One region of the Massilia sp. CFBP9026 genome, then DNA from elsewhere that is predicted to be linked to it. Evidence: predicted binding sites of a transcription regulator. Region 1 holds the regulator's gene; the other holds the start of a gene.

Region 1 (8,856 bases):
TGCGCCGCGCCGTGCCGCAGCTGAAGGTGCTGTCGCATGCGGAAGTGCCGGAGAGCAAAACAATTCGGGTGACCAGCCTGGTGGGTGTGCCGATGTAATGGGGGAGGGCGGTTCGTGTGCTGCCCGGTCAGTCGGCGAGCGCCGTGAAGCGGCCGGCTCTGCGCCAGATGAATCTGCAGAGCGCCGTGACGAGCAGCACGACGATGAATGAAAAGCCAAGTGCGAGCAGCGTTTCGAGATCGGCCAGTTCCTCGCCATTTGTCGAACCATACACATCGATTGCCCAGAGTGCGAATGACTCGGGAACTCGAGGGAAAAGGTCGGGGCGGACAAGGATCAGTCGGGTGAGCGCGACGGTAGCGACAAGGGTCCAGATGGCGAGAAGAAAACGCGTAACGGTTTTGTTCACCTGACGATGACCCTTCCATAGGCCTGTAGCGAGCTTCCCCGGAACGTCCACCTGATTACTTGCTTTGAGATGGGCGCGCAAAGTATTGAAGTCAGCCAGACTCTCCAAAGTGATGCATCCCTGGCTTACGCCGCCGACTCGGTTCGGATGAAGTCTGAAGTTTCCTCGCTTTACATTGTCGCAAAATACTTCGTCATCAATCTTCCCGTCGGCTGCATAGAGGGCGAACCACTCCGATCGGTCTCGTAACAGATCACGTAGAGCGCCTAGTCTGCCGCCCGACTGATGGTCCACAATATAGTAGCTGCCGGGAGGAATAGGACCGACGTTGGGAGTACAAATGAACTGTCGTTGGTTCACATGCCTTCCCAAGCCTGAGAACGCTGGAAAGTGAGTAGCGCCTATCTTAAACAGGCTCATTGGCTTGCCGTTGAGTTCGAACGTGCACTCGACCATGCGCTATCTCCTGGAAATTTAGTCCACACGCTTTTGATCATAGGGAGATGGCGTAGGCAGTCAGTGAGTCTTCGCAATACCTTGGCAGGTATACCGGCGTGGCGTGGGGCTACCCTGATCGTTCAGGGCGCAGCACCAGCGGGCGGTATTTGCGCCAGACCCAACGTGATAGCAATGTGACAGGGGGGGGCGGCGTGCGAATGCTGCCTGGTCAGTCAACTCCATGTAATGCGACCGTAAATGCCGCGCTGGGAGCGTCGACTATCGATCGACTGTGCGGTCGCGGATACGTTGCCAAATAAGGATGCCCGAATATGTGAGTCCCAGGACGAGAGGAAACGCGACGGCTAGTCCGAGCAGTACCTCGAGATCCCGAATTTCTTCCGCATTGTTTGCGCCATACAGATCAACAAGCCATATCGCGAATGGCTGGGGGATCGTCGGGAGCCGACTTGAATTGACGATCCATAGATGTGTAAGGGCGAAGCTGGCAAAAATGACCCATAGCGCGAGAATGAGTCGTTGGTTTGTCTTTTTCACCGGACGGTCACTCTTCCGTAGACTTTTAGTGTGCTGCCAGGAATACTCTTCTGACCCACGCCATCTCCATGAGCGCTGTGCTCCCAAGCTGTCGATCATAGGTAAATGGCGTATGCCGTCGATGAGCCTGCTCAAAACTGGCCTGTTCGGCAGCAGTCACTTGACGAACACCGTGCGCTCAACCTGCCCAAGGTCGGTAATGGTCACCAGCACATCCAGCGGCGTGTCGGAGTCGGCATGCAGATAGAACTCGACGCCGCCTGGCCCGCCCTCGGAATCGTGCGGTCCGATATTGGTCACATACACATTGGCCTGGCCCAAGTGGGGGTGGCCGGGAGAGGAATCGCTGGTAAAGGTCACAGCGCCCGGCCCAGCCCCACCGCTCCACTCCACGGCGGTGACCATGACGGCGGAGCGCTCGCACATCTTTTGCCAGTCCCAGTTGTAATTGCATCGCACGCGGCCCTGGACGTTGCGGTACAACAGTCGAATTGATTTGACCATGGTCTCCTCCCTGCGCCATCGATAAGGTGGCCTTGTCTGTTTAGACCTTTCTGCGGCGGCAAAGATCGCCCAGCCATAGACGCCTTTTGACGACAAATCCGGCTTGTCACTCCGTCAAAAGGTATCGGTTTTACTGATTCCGTCGAAATAGACCATTTTCCCCATCCTTTTCCCATGATGGTTTCCTGAGGGCATCGTCAATAATGCTTCCTATCGACAGGCATCGTGCCCGTCATGCAGAACCAGATTGAAGCGCGGAGAACCAGATGAAGGTTAAGAAATTTACGGCAGCAACTTCCCGAGATGCATTGCGCAAGGTGCGCGAAGCGCTGGGGCCGGATGCCGTCATCCTCTCCAACCGTCCAGTCGACGGCCAGGTCGAGATCCTGGCGCTGGACAACGATGACGTGGCCTCGCTGGCCGCGCCGGCCGCCGATTCGGAAATGGCCCAGCCGCGGCCGAACCTGCAGCTGCAGCAATTCGACGACGTGGCGCCTGCCGCACCGGCGCCAGCGCCAGCCTTCCTGTCGCGCCGCCTGCAGGACGCCGCCCCGGCCGCGCCAGCCGCACCGATCGCACCAGCCTACGCCGAGCCAGCCCCGACCTACGCCGAGCGCCGCGCTCCGGCCGCGGAGCCGGCGATCGACATGAGCGCCATGACCTCGATGATGAGCGCCGCCATCTCCCAGGCCAAGGAATCGGCCGCCGCCGAAATGAACGGCATGATGAGCGAGATCCGCGCCATGCGCGGCCTGATGGAAACCCAGCTGGCCGAACTGTCGTGGAACGCCACCGCCCAGCGCGAGCCGCAAAAGGCGACCGTGCTGCGCGAGATGCTGGCCGCCGGTTTCTCGGCCACCCTGGCGCGCTTCCTGATTGAAAAAATGCCGGCAACCAAGGATGCCGCGGAAGCCATGCGCTGGGTTAAGTCCGTGCTGACCCGTAACCTGACCACCATCGGCAACGAAGACGCGCTGCTGGAGCAGGGCGGCGTCTACGCCCTGGTCGGCCCGACCGGCGTCGGCAAGACCACCACCACCGCCAAGCTGGCCGCGCGCTGCGTGATGCGTCACGGCCCGGACAAGCTGGCCCTGATCACCACCGATGCCTACCGTATCGGCGGCCACGAACAACTGCGCATCTACGGCAAGATCCTGGGCGTGATGGTGCACTCGGTGAAGGACGAAGCCGACCTGCGCATCGCCCTGAAGGAACTGCGCAACAAGCACACCGTGCTGATCGACACCATCGGCATGTCGCAGCGCGACCACATGGTGGCCGAGCAGGTCGCCATGCTGTCCGGTTCGGGCGCCGACGTGAAGCGCCTGCTGTGCCTGAACTCGACCTCGACCAACGAAACGCTGAACGAAGTGGTGCGCGCCTATCAGGGCAGCGGCCTGCACGGCGCCATCATGACCAAGATGGACGAAGCCGCATCGATCGGCGGCGTGCTCGACGTCGTGATCCGCCAGAAGCTGAACCTGCACTACATCTCGAACGGCCAGCGCGTGCCGGAAGACCTGCACGTGGCCGACCGCGCCATGCTGGTCGACCGCGCCTTCCGCAACCGCGGCAACGCGGCCGCAGACGCCGACCTGCCGCTGATGATGGCCGCCGCCCAATCCGCTGCCGCACGCGAGGTGAACCTTGGCTAGTTTCGATTTCGACCAGGCCGAAGGCCTGCGTCGCATGCTGCAGGGCCCGCGTCCGCGCGTGGTCACGTTTCTGTCGGCCACGCCGGAAGACGACAAGGGCGCCATGCTGGTCAACCTGGGCGCCTCGCTGGCCCAGGCCGGCAACGACGTGCTGATCGTCGACGCCTGCGAAGTGGAATACGGCGTCGCACGCCGGCTCGGCATGAACCGCAGCGCCTCGCTGCTGCAGGTGGCGCGCCAGGAAAGCGCCTTGAATCAGGTGATCCGCCCGGCGCCGCAAGGCTTCTCGGTGGTGCCGATGGGCGCGCCCGAGACGGCGGCCGAAGCTCGTCGCCTGGGCAATACCTTCGACGTGCTGGCGCTGCAATCGGGAATCGTGATCGTCGACGCCGAACTCGGCCCGGACGGCGATTTCCCGGTGGCCTCGATGGTTGAATCCGAGATCGTGGTGCAGGTATCCACCAGCGCGGCGTCGATCACCAATGCCTATTCGCTGGTCAAGCGCTTGTCGCAGCAACTGGGCCGGCGCCCTTTCGGGATCCTTGTTACCGGTGCGACAGAGGCAGAAGCCAAGGTGGTATACGATAATATGTCAGCAGCAGCAACACGTTACCTTGCCGTCAAGCTCAGTTTCATGGGCTCGGTGCCGGCCGACGAGTACTTGCACCGGGCCGCGCGCCTGGGCCGGGCCGTGGTCGACGCCTTCCCATTGGCCGGCGCTTCGGTGGCGTTTCGCCAGCTGGCAGGCAAGTTCGCGCTGCACGCCATGCCGCAGTTCGGCAAGCAGGGGAGCGCAGCCCACTTTGGTTCGTAATCGATATCGGCAATAGAGCACAAGCAGAGAGAAGACTTACACCAGCATGTACACGGTCAAAGGGAAAGCGGACAAGAATTCTTTGCTGACGGAGCATATGCCGTTGGTAAAGCGCCTTGCCCACCACATGAAGGCCAAGCTGCCGCCTTCGGTGGAAGTGGATGACCTGGTGCAAGCCGGCATGATCGGCCTGCTGGATGCCATCAACCGCTACGAAGACAACCACGGCGCCCAGTTCGAGACCTATGCGGTGCTGCGCATCCGCGGCGCCATGCTCGACGAGCTGCGCAGCAGCGACTGGATGCCGCGCAGTACGCGCCAGAACATGCGCAAGGTCGAGAGCGCGATGCACGAGCTGCAGCAGCGCCTGGGCCGGCCGCCGAGCGAATCCGAAGTGGCCAAGTCGCTCAAGCTTTCGCTCGAGGATTACCAGGACATGCTGGCCGACTCGGGCGGCCACCAGCTGCTCTATTACGAAGATTTCCATGACGACGACGGCGACGGCAACTTCCTCGACCGTTACGCGGTGGATGACAGCGACCCCTTGCGCGGCCTGATGGAAACCGACTTCCGCCACGCGGTAATCGAGGCCATCGACAACCTGCCGCCGCGCGAAAAGCTGTTGATGGGCCTGTACTACGAAGAAGAGCTGAACCTGAAGGAAATCGGCGCCGTCATGGGCGTCTCTGAATCGCGGGTGTCGCAGCTGCACACCCAGGCCGTTGCGCGCCTGCGCACCACCTTGCGGGAGCATATATGGACTGGGCCAGCGTAATCGGCCTGGTGCTGGCGATCGCCGGCATCTTCCTCGGCTACACGCTCGACGGCGGCAGGTTCGCATCGCTGATGCAGCCGGCCGCCTTCGCCATTGTCGTCGTCGGCACCTTCGGCGCCGTACTGCTGCAGAGCGAAACGCGCACCTTCCTGCGCGGCATCGGCATGCTGCGCTGGGTATTCGTGCCGCCCAAAAACGGGCGCCAGAAGCTGTCGCGCGACATCACCCTGTGGAGCCAGACGGCGCGCCGCGACGGCCTGCTGTCGCTCGAGCAGTACATGGCCAAGGCCGACCCCTTCGTGGCCAAGGGCCTGCGGCTGGTGGTGGACGGCATCGCGCCGGACAAGCTGCGCAGCCTGCTCGAACACGAGATCAACGGCTATGAATTCGCCCAGCGGCAAGCGGCGCGCATCTGGGAGTCGGCGGCCGGCTATGCGCCGACGATCGGCATCCTGGGCGCCGTGCTGGGCCTGATCCACGTGATGGAAAACCTGTCCGACCCGGCGCGCCTGGGTTCCGGCATCGCGGTCGCTTTCGTCTCGACCGTGTACGGCGTCGGCCTGGCCAACCTGTTCTTCTACCCGGTCGGCAACAAGCTCAAGGCGATCGTCAACGACCGGGTCTCGCAGTACGAGATCCTGGCCGAGGTCTTCGCGGATCTCGCCAGCGGCGACCATGGCCGCGTGGTCGACGAACGCGTCGCCAGCCTGCTGGCGCGGCACTGATCGGGGAACCAGGTCATGGCCCGCAAGCGCTACGACGACGACGTCCCGCAAGAGCACCACGAGCGCTGGCTGATCTCCTACGCCGACCTGATCACCTTGCTGTTCGCCTTCTTCGTGGTGATGTATGCGATCTCCATCGTCAACGAGGGCAAGTACCAGGTGCTGTCGGACGCGCTGGGCGACGCCTTTGGTGGACGCGGCGCGGCGACCCAGGTCAATACCAATGTCGAGCCGGTGCTGCCGCTGTCGCACATCATCAACCGCAAGCGCAACGAGGCCGCCCGCCGCGAGCAGGAGCGCATGGGCGTGATGGCGCGCGAGCTGTCGGCGACCCTGCTGCCTCTGGTGAAGTCGGGCCAGGTGCGGGTGACCCAGAATGCGCGCGGCATCAGCGTGGAGATCAATGCCAGCGTGCTGTTCGAGCAGGGCCAGGCCTTGCTCGACCCTGAAGCGCGCGAAGTGCTGGGCGCCGTGGCGGGCCTCTTGAAGGACGATACCCACCGCATCGAGGTCGAGGGCCATACCGACGACGTGCCGATCGCCAGCCCCGTGTATCCATCGAACTGGGAACTGTCGACCGCGCGCGCATCGAGCGTGGTGCGGCTGTTCATCGACAACGGCCTGCCGCCCGCGCGCCTGTCGGCGATCGGGTTTGCCGACACGCGGCCGGTGGCGCCGAACACGGACATCGCCGGGCAAACCCGCAACCGGCGGGTGGCGGTGACCATCCTGGCGGCGCTGCCTGAAACAGGCGGTAACATACTGCCCTGAACTGTCACTCCAACTCGTGTCATAATCGAAAGGCGATTGCCGCGTTTGCGGCGGCGCGTTGGTAAACCGAGGTGGCCCCGTCCCGGAAGGAGGCAAGATGCATGTCAAACGAAGCATGCCGGCAGCTGTGCTGGCGACGTTGCTGGCGCTGGGCGGCCTGGCCGGCGCGGTCAAGGCCGTGGAGGCCAAGGTGAACGTGCATCACCGGCTTGAAGTCGAGACCGGCGCCAAGTCGGTCAAGGTGCGGGTGCTGATCGAGAACCGCGGCGACCAGTCGGTATGGATCCCGCGCGAGATCGCCCTGGGCGACGATCTGTCCGCCCCGCGCTTCAACCTGCGCACGCCCGGAGAAGAAGTGGCCTATACGGGCCGCATGGTCAAGCGCGCCGCGCCCGGCCCGGCCGACTACCTCGAGGTCAAGCCTCAGACCACGCACCTGAACACGATCGACATTACCGAAGCCTATGCCTTCAAGCCGGGGCAGCACAGCTACGAGATCCGCTATGCGGGGCCGTGGCTGAGTAGCCTGGGCAAGCTCGATGCGGCCAGTATCAAGAGCAGTCCGGCGATTCCGGTGAAGTTTTCGTTTACGCAGCGTTGAACGGTGACCGCGTCGGCCGATCGCGACACTGTTCTATTGTTAGCCTAAAAACGTCGTTCCCGCGCAGGCGGGAACCTAATTTTGCATGCGCTAACGCAGCGCTAATAACTTAGGTTCCCGCCTGCGCGGGAACGACGTGCTGGTGTTGTTGGCCATTGCCAGCGCCAGCAATCTTCCGACGCCCGACCCTCACTGCTGTACCGGCGTATTCTCCCCAAAATACTCATGTGAATCGGCGTTATTGATCGCCCGCTCCGGCGCCTCGCGCGCCAGCTCGGCGGCGCCGGCCTGGCCGTACACGTGGTCGTCGGTCGCCGCCACCACGTTGAAATGGCTGAGCTCATGCAGCAGGGTGCCGCCGCGCGAATCGGTGCCGGTCACGGCGGCGGCCCAGAACGCCCTGCACACCCACACGGTGTACGGCCGCGCCGGATACACATAGGCGAAATACGGCTCGTCGCAATCGCAATCGATCTTGACTGGCTTGTTCTCGAACGCATCCTTGATGGCCGTGAAATTGCTGGTGACCTTGGCGCCGCGCGCGGCGTCGAGCGCGCCGAACCACGTGGTGTAGCGCTCGCCATACTGCTTGCCCGAGGTGAGATAGGCATGGCTGTCGCCCGTCATCGCCCGTCCCGCATCCATCGCCGTCACCAACTGCTCCTGCTGGGCGTTCGAGCAGTTGGCGTAGCTCAGGCCGGCGGCGCCCGGTTCCGGCGCCATGCCGGCCGGCTTGGCGCCGCGCGGCAGGCGACCGTCGACCCAGATGCTGACCGGTTTCGAGACCAGCTCGCCGACCACCGCCTGGACACCGGCGCCCGGCGCCGGCATGGCCGCGCTGTGGTAGCGGATCGTGTAGCTGCCGGTCACGCTCATCTCGTACAGCCGCGACAGCTCCACCGTCTTGCTGAGCGAGGCGCCGGGCTCCAGGCGCACGTAGTCCGACGGGCCGGGCGCCGCGCGCTTGATCTGCCGGCCGAGGTAGCGCACCGGCTGGCCGTCGCGCCGCACCTCGAACAGGGGGGATTCGACCCCGTCGAGCGGCGTGCGCCAGCGCAGCAGGTGCTGCGCCGTGGCCGATGTGTTGGTCATGACGACACGCACGAGCACATCGTCGCCGCGGTCGACCGTCGGTTGCAGTGGGGTTACGGCAACCTCGACGTTGGCTGCGGCGCTGGCCGAGATGGCACAGCCGAGTACCGCAGTGGCAATCTGTAGCAGCTGGGGTGATAGCGGCATGATGGTTTCCCTAAGAGATATACATCAAGCACTTTCCCTCTGATATTTGTTACGGACATTGCGCTACTACAAGGCTGCACATCGAAGCGCTTGCGCACCATTCATGAGAAAGACGAGCGGCGTACCGGCCCCTGCGATCGTTCTCGAACGCATGTCAACGGACACGCGCGGCAACTGCTAGACTGTCTCTTTGATTTAACTCAGCAACAACATTTTAGCGAAGGTATCAATGTGGGCACGCTGATCAGAACCGGTATCGCAGGACTCGATGAAATCCTTCTTGGCGGCATTCCGCGTCATAACAACCTGATCGTCGAAGGCCCGCCAGGCTCGGGCAAGACGACGCTCGGCCTAGGTTTCATCCATG
Region 2 (8,856 bases), on a different contig from region 1:
CTACTTCAAGAAGCAGCTGGGCGGCACGCAGCCGAACTGATCAAGCTAGAAACTGCACGTCAAATGCACGTCGTCCCCGCGAAGGCGGGGACCCAAGTACTGCTTGCGCTATCGAGGCGCTTGCAAGCTTGGGTCCCCGCCTTCGCGGGGACGACGTTTTTCAGCTGCTGAAAGCTTACGGACGTGGCTTTGGACGGTTCACTTCGTCCACGGCATCCTTCACGACTTCTTTCGCGTCGCCATAGGCTTCCTGGGTCTTGCCCTCAGCCTGGTTCGCCAGGCCCTTGGCCTGCTGTTCGGTGCTGCCCACCACTTTGCCGGCGCCTTCTTGAATCTTGCCGCCGATGTCTTTCAGTTTGCCTTCGACTTGGTCTTTGTTCATGGTGTTCTCCTTGAATAATGCATGCCTGGATGGCCATGCGATGGATACAGAATAGCCCTTTCGCGCTTGCTCATCTGTTAGCGCACGCACACAGCGATGCGACCCCATCCGCGCGACATTTTTATGGCTTAAATGCTAATCTTTTCTTGCAACGCGGCCCGCCGCTCAAGAAGAGAATCCTCCATGAATAACAACAATACCGACACCGTGCCGGCAACCCAGGAAGCCCCCCAGGCCCAGCGCCGCCTGGCGCGCCGCGTGACCCTCGTCAATGGCATCGCCGTGCTGTTCATCCTCGGCCTGGCCGCCGTCGTGCTGGCGGCCGATGCGCTATTGCTGGTGTTCGCCTGCATCCTGTTCGCCATCCTGCTCTACAAATTGAGCGAGATCATGCATCGGCGCTTTCACATGCGACGCAAGCTCGCGCTCGGCATCGTCGTGCTGCTACTCGGCGCCATCGTCGGCCTGGGCGGCTGGGCCATGGCGCCGCAGATTTCCGAGCAGTCGACCCAGCTGGCGAAGGAAATCCCGGCCGCGATCGAGCGCCTGCAGGGCGAAGTCGCACAGCATCCCCTGCTCAAGCGCGTTGTGGACGAACTGCCGCCACCGGAAGACATCGTCAAACAGATGAGTTCGATGGTGCCGAATGCCGGCCTGTTCTTCACGGGCGTGCTGGGCGCGCTAGGCAACGTCGTCATCATCATTTTCGTCGGCATTTATTTTGCCGCCACGCCTGGCGTCTACACCGGCGGCTTCATCCGCCTGATCCCGCAACACAAGCGCGGCCGCGCGCGCGAAGTCATCGACGAGATGGGCGATTCGCTGGCCAGCTGGCTGCTCGGCAAGGCGCTGTCGATGCTGATCGTCGGCACTACCACCGCGATCGGCCTTTCCCTGCTGGGCGTGCCGCTGGCGCTGATCCTGGGCATCATCGCCGGCCTGATGGACTTCATCCCCTACCTCGGCCCGATCATGGCAGGCATCCCGGCGGTGCTGCTGGCGCTGTCGATCAGTCCGGAAATGGCGATGTATGCGCTGCTGCTGTTCGCGGCGATCAATATGCTCGAAGGTTATGTGCTGCAGCCGATGATCGAAGCCAAGGCGATCGATCTGCCGCCCGCGCTGGTGATCGTGATGCAGCTGATCTTCGGCACCCTGTTCGGCTTCGCCGGCGTGGCGCTGGCGACGCCGCTGGCGGCCGTGCTGTCGGTGCTGGTCAAGATGCTTTATATAGAAGATGTGCTGGGGGACAGACCGGCGAAGGGAGCGGTGCCCGATTGAGCCGGCGCCGGGCGATCAGGCACATCTTTCGGAGTTTCAGGTCTACGTGTGCGTTCTGACCGGCGTCATGATGGAAGCCTGCTTCCACGACGCGAAAGGAACGAAGATGAGACGCCACGCCATCATTGTCGTGCTGGTCCTTGCCAGCGTACATGCGGCGCATGCACAAACTCAGTCAGTCGCTGGCCAGTGTCCTACCAGCGGCCCGGGCAGCGCCGAGCGGCGCGCCCGCGACGTCGTCATGGTGGGATGGGAAAGAAAGCCAGGCGACGGCCCGCTGGTGTTCCGCGAGAAGTTCGCCGGCGACTACGAATGGTCCGACGCCCGCGACCGCCTCTACTATGACGATTTCTCGCCCAATCCGCGCCCGGTGCGCGATCCCGATGCCTATGGCGCCATCTGGGCGCCGATCTTCAGCGGGCTGCGCAGCGCGCGCCACGCGATCAGCATCGAACCGACGGCGGTGTATGGCGGCAACCTGGCCGTCTCGACGCTCGAATTCGTCGCCCTGATCGAACCGGCCGACGGCGCGACGCGTCCGATCCGCACGCTGATGACCTTGACCTGGCGCTGCCATGCCGATGGCTGGCGCATCATCCGCGAACACAACTCCACCAAGATAGTCGCGGCGGACAGTATCCAGTCCTATTTCAAGACAGCGGCCAAATAGCAGAACGGCCCGGTCGCGTTCACGACCGGGCCGTTCCGGAAGACAGGCTGGATCAACGATTGCCTTTGGCGATTTCCTTCACGTCGCCGACCTTCTTCTGAGCCTTGCCCTCGGCCTGGTTCGACAGGCCTTCGCTCTGCTGCTGGCGGCTGCCGACAGCTTCGCCGACCTTCTGCTGCACCTTGCCGCCGATTTCCTTCGCCTTGCCTTTGACTTGATCCTTGTTCATTGCAATCTCCTTGCCTGTTACGTGGATGAGCCTTGAGAATAAGGGTAACTTCCAGGCGGTTCTGTTCGACGCTTAACAAACAGGCTTACGCCAAACGCTGGCCAGCCACGGTTGCTGTTCGCGTGGCAAACCAGGCGGACGGTAGTAGTGATGCAGGGCGGTAAAGCCAGCTGCAAGCAGGTAGCGCTCCCAAGTGGCGTAGTCGTAATAACTGCCATAGCGCGCGCCGTTCCAGCCTTCCTGGTTATCCCCGCGCGGATTCGAACTGAACAGCACCCCTCCCGGCTTCAGTGCGGCGTGCAGATGTGTCAACACCTGCGGCAAGGCGGCGCTGGGCACATGGAACAGCACGGCATTGGCAAAGATGCCGTCAAAGGTCGCTTGAGGCAGATCAAGGTGCAGGAAATCCTGGTGCCACACCTCGCAGCCGCTGTAATCGCGCGCCATGGCCACGAAGCGTTCGCTGCCGTCGACGCCGATGGCGCGATGGCCGAGCGCGCTGAAGGTCTTGAGGTCGCGCCCCGGTCCGCAGCCCAGGTCGAGGATGGTGTAGGGCGCCGGGACCGCGATCGCGTCCAGCAGTGCGGCGATGTTCTGGCTGACGTCGTGGTCGATCGTGCCGGCGAAAAAGGAATCGGCATTGTGCTCGTAATGCGCGAGCGTGCGGCGGGCGATGTCGTCGTGCGCGTCTTGCGGCTTGTCGTGATTGTTCTCATGATCCATGACGACAGTATGCCAGCTGGCGGCCCCAGAAAAAAAATTCAAAAAAAATTCAAAAAAACCCTAAAGTTCCCAAAATCGCTGCCGTAAAAGAACCAGACAACCGGCAATCCGGCCGGAGTTTCATTGTTTTGGTGGCAACATGAACGCAAACGAAGTCCTCGCGATGTACGAAAACCTGGCTGGCCTGACCCGTCAGATGTCGGATGCCGCCAAAGCCGGAGACTGGAACGAGTTTGCCAACCTGAACGTGGAAGCCAAGGTCGAAGCGCGCAGCGCCACCGCCGGCATGCCGGCCCTGGAAGGCGCCCAGCGCCTGCGCAAGATCGACCTGCTCAAGCAGCTGATGGCCAACGACCGCGCGATCCGCGACGTGACCGAGCCATACGATGGCCAGCTGGAGCGCGCGCTGCAAGCGCACTGATTCCTGGCGAATCCTGAACCAAGGCACCTGCGGGTGCCTTTTTTTGTTGCCGGAATAAGTAACAGTGGCGCGTGGGGCGGTCGAAGCGCCAAAGAAAAAGCGCCCATCGGGCGCCTTGGCTGCCATCGAGCCAGAAGCTCGACCGCGAATCGGGTGGAGGACGAACCCCAGCTATCTGCTGGCGTCGCCTCTTGCCGGTTGCTCCCGGCGTCCATTGCCACTGCAGGCAAGTGGACTGCTTCCGATCACAGGCGTTTCATCAACGGTCGTCTGTTGTCGCGCCACGCTATCGGTGGTGGCTGCGCAGACCCTGTGCCGTCTGTGACCTCGTCGATCACAAATCCAGTATAACGCAAAATCAAACTTGTGTAGACATTTCCTGTTCAGCGTCGTCCAGCTTCGGCTCGACCGGTTCCTGGCTCGCTTTCTTGCGCCCGAAACGCTGGCGCAGGCGGGCCATCAAGGGCACTCCGGGCATGGGCTGGATCCCCCCTCCCCGCTTGCGACGACGCACCATCAGGATCGCAGCGCCGGCCAGCGCCAGCACGGCGCCGACGCCGCCGGCGATCCAGCCCCAGGGCGTCGACGCCTCCGGTTCGGGCGCCGGACGCCGCCGTGCCGGATGGGGCTTGTTCGGGTCGGCCGGCCGCGGCTTGCTGACGGCGGCCGGACTGGCGCCTAGCGCGACCTGCAATACTTTTACCTTGTCTTCCAACTGGCCGATCTGTTCGCGCAACTGCGCATTCTTGTAGTCCAGCGCGGCGCACACGGTTGAACGGTCGACATCGGGCGCGGGCGCGCAGGCGGCCGGGGCGGCCAGTGGCAGGGGCAGCGCCTTGGGGGCCGGCTTCGGCTCGGCTGCAGGTGCCGGCTTGGCTTCCTGTTTCGGTTCCGGTTTGGATTCGGGTTTGGGCTCCTGCGTCGGCTTCGGTGCGATCTTCGCAACGACCGGCTTGGGCGGTGGCGGCGGACGCGGGCGTGGCGGCGGCTTGGCCACGACGGGCGCGGGCGCAGGTGTGTCGGCCACGACCGGCGCCGCGATCCTGACTGGCGCCGGCGGTGGCGGCGGGTTCGGATTCGGCGCCATCGACAAGGTCACCAGGCGAACGCCGCGCTGGCCGCCATCGGCCAATTCCAGGAACAAATGCAGGCGGCTTGATTCAACCGGCGCCAGCGAGGTCACGTGCAGGAACTGACGGCCGTTACGCTGCGTCACAGTCATATTGAGTGTCGACAGCACGTGCGGCATGCCGATATTGGCGCCACGGTAGACGTTCGGGTCGGCCAGGCGCACCTGGACCGGGGTCGCCGGGGCGTCGAGCATGGTCAGTTCGATGTCGGCCGCGAGCTGCTGGCCGATATAGGAACGCACCTGCGCATCGCCCAGTTCGGCCGCGCCGGCGGCGCCGGACAGCAGCGCGCATGTGATGATCAGGGGGAGGCGGCTAGCCATAAGGAATACCGAGAGTGAAGCCCAAGCATGATTAACGGACATTGCGATAAACTCTTTAATCCCAGCCCCTTGCATAACAGGAATGTCTATGGAAAACAGGATTGAGAAGGACAGCTTTGGCCCGATCGACGTGCCCGCCGATCGTCTATGGGGGGCGCAGACCCAGCGCTCGCTCCACCACTTCCACATCTCCACCGAGCGCATGGCGCCCGAGCTGGTCGCGGCGCTGGCCCAGGTCAAGCGCGCGGCGGCGGCGGTCAACCGCTCGCTCGGCAAGCTTTCCAGCGACAAGGCCGACGCCATCATCCGGGCTGCGGACGAAGTGCTCGACGGCCGCCATCCGGCCGAATTCCCGCTCGCCGTGTGGCAGACCGGCTCGGGCACGCAGAGCAATATGAACATGAACGAGGTGCTGGCCAACCGCGGCTCCGAGCTGCTGGGCGGCGAGCGCGGCGAAGGCCGCATGCTGCACCCGAACGACCACGTCAATATGGGCCAGTCGTCGAACGACATCTTCCCGACCGCCATGCACGTGGCCGCTGCCTGGGCCCTGGCCAAGGAAGTATTGCCGGCGCTGGCCCAGCTGCGCGGCACCCTGCTGCGCAAGTCGCGCGACTTCGAGCCGATCGTCAAGATCGGCCGCACCCACCTGCAAGATGCGACGCCGCTGACCCTGGGCCAGGAGTTCTCCGGCTACGTGGCCCAGCTCGAGTATTCCGAGCAGCAGCTCAAGTCCGCCCTGCCCGGCCTGCTGCTGCTGGCCGCCGGCGGCACCGCCGTGGGCACCGGCCTGAATGCCCACCCCGAATTCGCCCCCCGCATCGCGGCCGAGCTCGGCTCGCGCACCGGCCTGTCGTTCAAGACCGCGCCGAACAAGTTCATGGCCCTGGCCGCCCACGACGCCATGGTCGCCGCCCACGGCGCCTTCAAGACCCTGGCCACGGCCCTCATGAAGATCGCCAACGACGTGCGCTGGATGGCGTCCGGCCCCCGCTCGGGCCTGGGCGAGATCACCATCCCCGAGAACGAGCCGGGCAGCTCGATCATGCCGGGCAAGGTCAATCCGACCCAGTGCGAGGCCCTCACCATGCTGTGCTGCCAGGTGTTCGGCAACGACGTCGCCATCACGGTCGGCGGCTCCCAGGGCAATTTCGAGCTCAATGTGTTCAAGCCCATGATCGTGCACAACTTCCTGCAAAGCGCGCGCCTGCTGGCCGACGGCATGCGCTCCTTCGACGAGCATTGCGCACAGGGTATCGAGCCGAATCGCGCCCGGATCGGCGAGCTGATGGAGAAATCGCTGATGCTGGTGACTGCACTGGCGCCGCACATCGGGTATGATCGCGCCGCGCAGATCGCCAAGAAGGCATCGACGGACGGCCTGACCTTGCGCCAGGCCGCCCTGCAGAGCGGCTTCGTCGACGAACAGCAGTTCGACCAATGGATCGTGCCGATCGACATGACGCGTCCGGATCCAGCGTAATCCGACGAGGGCGCGCAGGGTTGGCGCAGCCGCCAACCCACGCGCATGCGCTTCGCGTGCGCACATACTTAGCGGCCTCATCAATCGTACGCCGCCTTCACCAACCCGAGGATAGAATGCAAAAAATAGTTTTCGATTTGACATCAGAATTCGTCGAGGTCAATCAGCTGCTGAAGCTGGTCGGCCTGGTCGACAGCGGCGGCGCCGGCAAGAACATGGTCGCCAGCGGCGTGGTGTCGGTCGATGGTAAACAGGAGCTGCGCAAGACGGCGAAGATCCGCACTGGCCAGACCGTCTCGGTCGGCGACGTGCGCATCACCGTGCAGTAAGCTGTTGGAGCCCGCAACCGGGCTTCTAGTGCGAAGAAATGGAGCGCCAGAACGGCGTTCTTATGTTTGCGCGCTAACAAACAGAGCGGGGCTTCCTTGTTTATATTTTAAGACGTCACTCATACGGCTTAGAGGTGAAGGCGATGGAAACCCCGGAACACCATGCACAATCGCAGGAGCAATTGATCGGCGACCTGCGCCTCGTGATCGAAAACGCGGAAGAACTGCTCAAGAATACCGATCACTATTCCAGCGCGCTGTACCAGAATGCGCGCGCCAAGCTGTCGCTCGCCCTGGAAGCGGCGAATGAAGAACTGTCGCGCTTCGAGGATGCGCAACTGGAGCGCATGATGGCCGCCACCCGCGCCGCCAACGACCGCTACCAGGACAGGTCCGGCGAAGACCGTATCCTGCGCGCCTTCCACTGAATGACGAAAGCAAAAACCCGGCATGCAAGCCGGGTTTCAACGGGCAAGACGCAATCCCATGTGATCTTCGATCCGGCTTTCGTGCTTAAGTTCGCGCCGGATGCCAGCCCTGGACTCAGGCTTTGGTGTTGATCGTATTGCCCAGGTGTGGCGGCAGGTTTTGCGGTTGCGGCAGCGCGTCGAGCAGCTGGGCGGCCGACACCGCCTGGATGTCCATGGATTTCTTGAGCATCGTAACGCCCACTTCCTGACGGATACCGGTTTCGGCCATGCTGGTTGCAAGCTTGGCAATGTTCGTGACGTCCATACACCTCTCCAGAAAAAGACTTGTCAGTCTTTAACGGCCCCATCGACCGAAACTTGAGGCCTCGTCTTTAACCATCCGCAAACCCAATCGACCACCCGCCCCAGGTCGTTCAAGTCGAGCCAGGCCAGGCCGGCGTGCGCGTCAAGCGGCCGCGCCACGTCCGAGACCACGGCCAGGATCGTGACATCGTCCCGGAACAGCGGCGGCTTGCCCAGGCTCGGGCGGTGCACCTCGAGCTTGGGCAGGGATTCCCATTTATAGCCTTCGACCAGGGTCAGGTCGGCCGGCGACAGCCGCGCCAGCAGCTCGTCCAGTGCTGGCTCCGGCGCTGCGCGCAGCTCGCGCATGATGGCAATGCGAAAGGGCGAGGCGATCATCACCTCGGCCGCTCCGGCCAGGCGCAGGCGCGCGCTGTCCTTGCGCGGCGGCTCGAGTTCGATGTCATGGTGGCTGTGCTTGACGATATTGACCCGCAAGCCATCCTGCGCCAGGCGCGCGACCAGCCCTTCCAGCAAGGTGGTCTTGCCGCTGCCCGACCAGCCCACCACGCCCAGGACCGGACCGGGGCCCTGCCCTTGCGCCGTATCCGGCACGTCAGTACGCGACACGGTAGCGGGTTCCCCGGTAGTTCATCACCGCCGCCTTCGGCATCAGGCGCTCGAGCACCAGGCCGGGCGCGACTTCCTCGCCTTCGCGGCGCAGCATCTTGTCCACCAGCAGCAAGCTCTCGCCCGGCGTCGGCGAATAGATGTAGCCGCCAAAGCTCACTTGCGGGATCTCGCGCCTGACCGCCTCGGGCAATTGCTGCAGTGTGCGCAGGTTGTCCTCGCCGGCAGGCGTTACGGATACCGGCGCTTCGGCCACGCGCACTGGCGGCGGCGCCGGCTCGGCTACCTTCGCCGGGGACGGAGCCGGCTTCGTGGCCCCTGGGGCGGCTTCGCGCGGTGCGGGTGCCGGTGCCGGTGTTGGTGCTGGGACCGGCACCGGCGCTGGTGCGACAGGCGGCACAGCAACCGCCGTGGGCGCGGGAGCAGGTGCGGGCGCAGGCGTAGACACCGGCGCCGTCGCCAGCCGCACCGGCTGTTCGCCCCCATGGCGCACCCACAGCAAGGCGCCCGCCGCCACCAGCACGCCCAGGCCGAGGCCGATC

The links. Region 1 encodes FliA, which starts transcription of late flagellar genes. Its sites were predicted from a motif close to CTAAAGTTTNNNNNNNNNNNGCCGNTA; they were not measured.
Region 2: a site for FliA is predicted at 3,346-3,372, ahead of SOM28_RS22805 (flagellar protein FliT). Genes of this name have one in related genera too.

The regions. Positions count from the first base shown of each region.
Region 1 covers NZ_JAXCWH010000003.1:387,820-396,675, forward strand. The annotation lists gene flhA (flagellar biosynthesis protein FlhA) at 1-98, shown strand, start outside; gene SOM28_RS10100 (DUF2778 domain-containing protein) at 128-865, opposite strand; gene SOM28_RS10105 (hypothetical protein) at 1,562-1,909, opposite strand; gene flhF (flagellar biosynthesis GTPase FlhF) at 2,176-3,564, shown strand; gene SOM28_RS10115 (MinD/ParA family ATP-binding protein) at 3,557-4,378, shown strand; gene SOM28_RS10120 (RNA polymerase sigma factor FliA) at 4,425-5,153, shown strand; gene SOM28_RS10125 (flagellar motor protein) at 5,135-5,878, shown strand; gene motD (flagellar motor protein MotD) at 5,894-6,649, shown strand; gene SOM28_RS10135 (hypothetical protein) at 6,747-7,250, shown strand; gene SOM28_RS10140 (M35 family metalloendopeptidase) at 7,440-8,489, opposite strand; gene SOM28_RS10145 (ATPase domain-containing protein) at 8,721-8,856, shown strand, end outside.
Region 2 covers NZ_JAXCWH010000011.1:57,098-65,953, reverse strand. The annotation lists gene SOM28_RS22835 (S9 family peptidase) at 1-40, shown strand, start outside; gene SOM28_RS22830 (CsbD family protein) at 176-382, opposite strand; gene SOM28_RS22825 (AI-2E family transporter) at 566-1,663, shown strand; gene SOM28_RS22820 (YybH family protein) at 1,770-2,333, shown strand; gene SOM28_RS22815 (CsbD family protein) at 2,386-2,562, opposite strand; gene SOM28_RS22810 (class I SAM-dependent methyltransferase) at 2,635-3,285, opposite strand; gene SOM28_RS22805 (flagellar protein FliT) at 3,425-3,706, shown strand; gene SOM28_RS22800 (FimV/HubP-related protein) at 4,065-5,159, opposite strand; gene fumC (class II fumarate hydratase) at 5,248-6,642, shown strand; gene SOM28_RS22790 (RNA-binding S4 domain-containing protein) at 6,759-6,971, shown strand; gene SOM28_RS22785 (DUF883 family protein) at 7,115-7,399, shown strand; gene SOM28_RS22780 (YjfB family protein) at 7,515-7,706, opposite strand; gene mobB (molybdopterin-guanine dinucleotide biosynthesis protein B) at 7,730-8,314, opposite strand; gene SOM28_RS22770 (general secretion pathway protein GspB) at 8,301-8,856, opposite strand, start outside.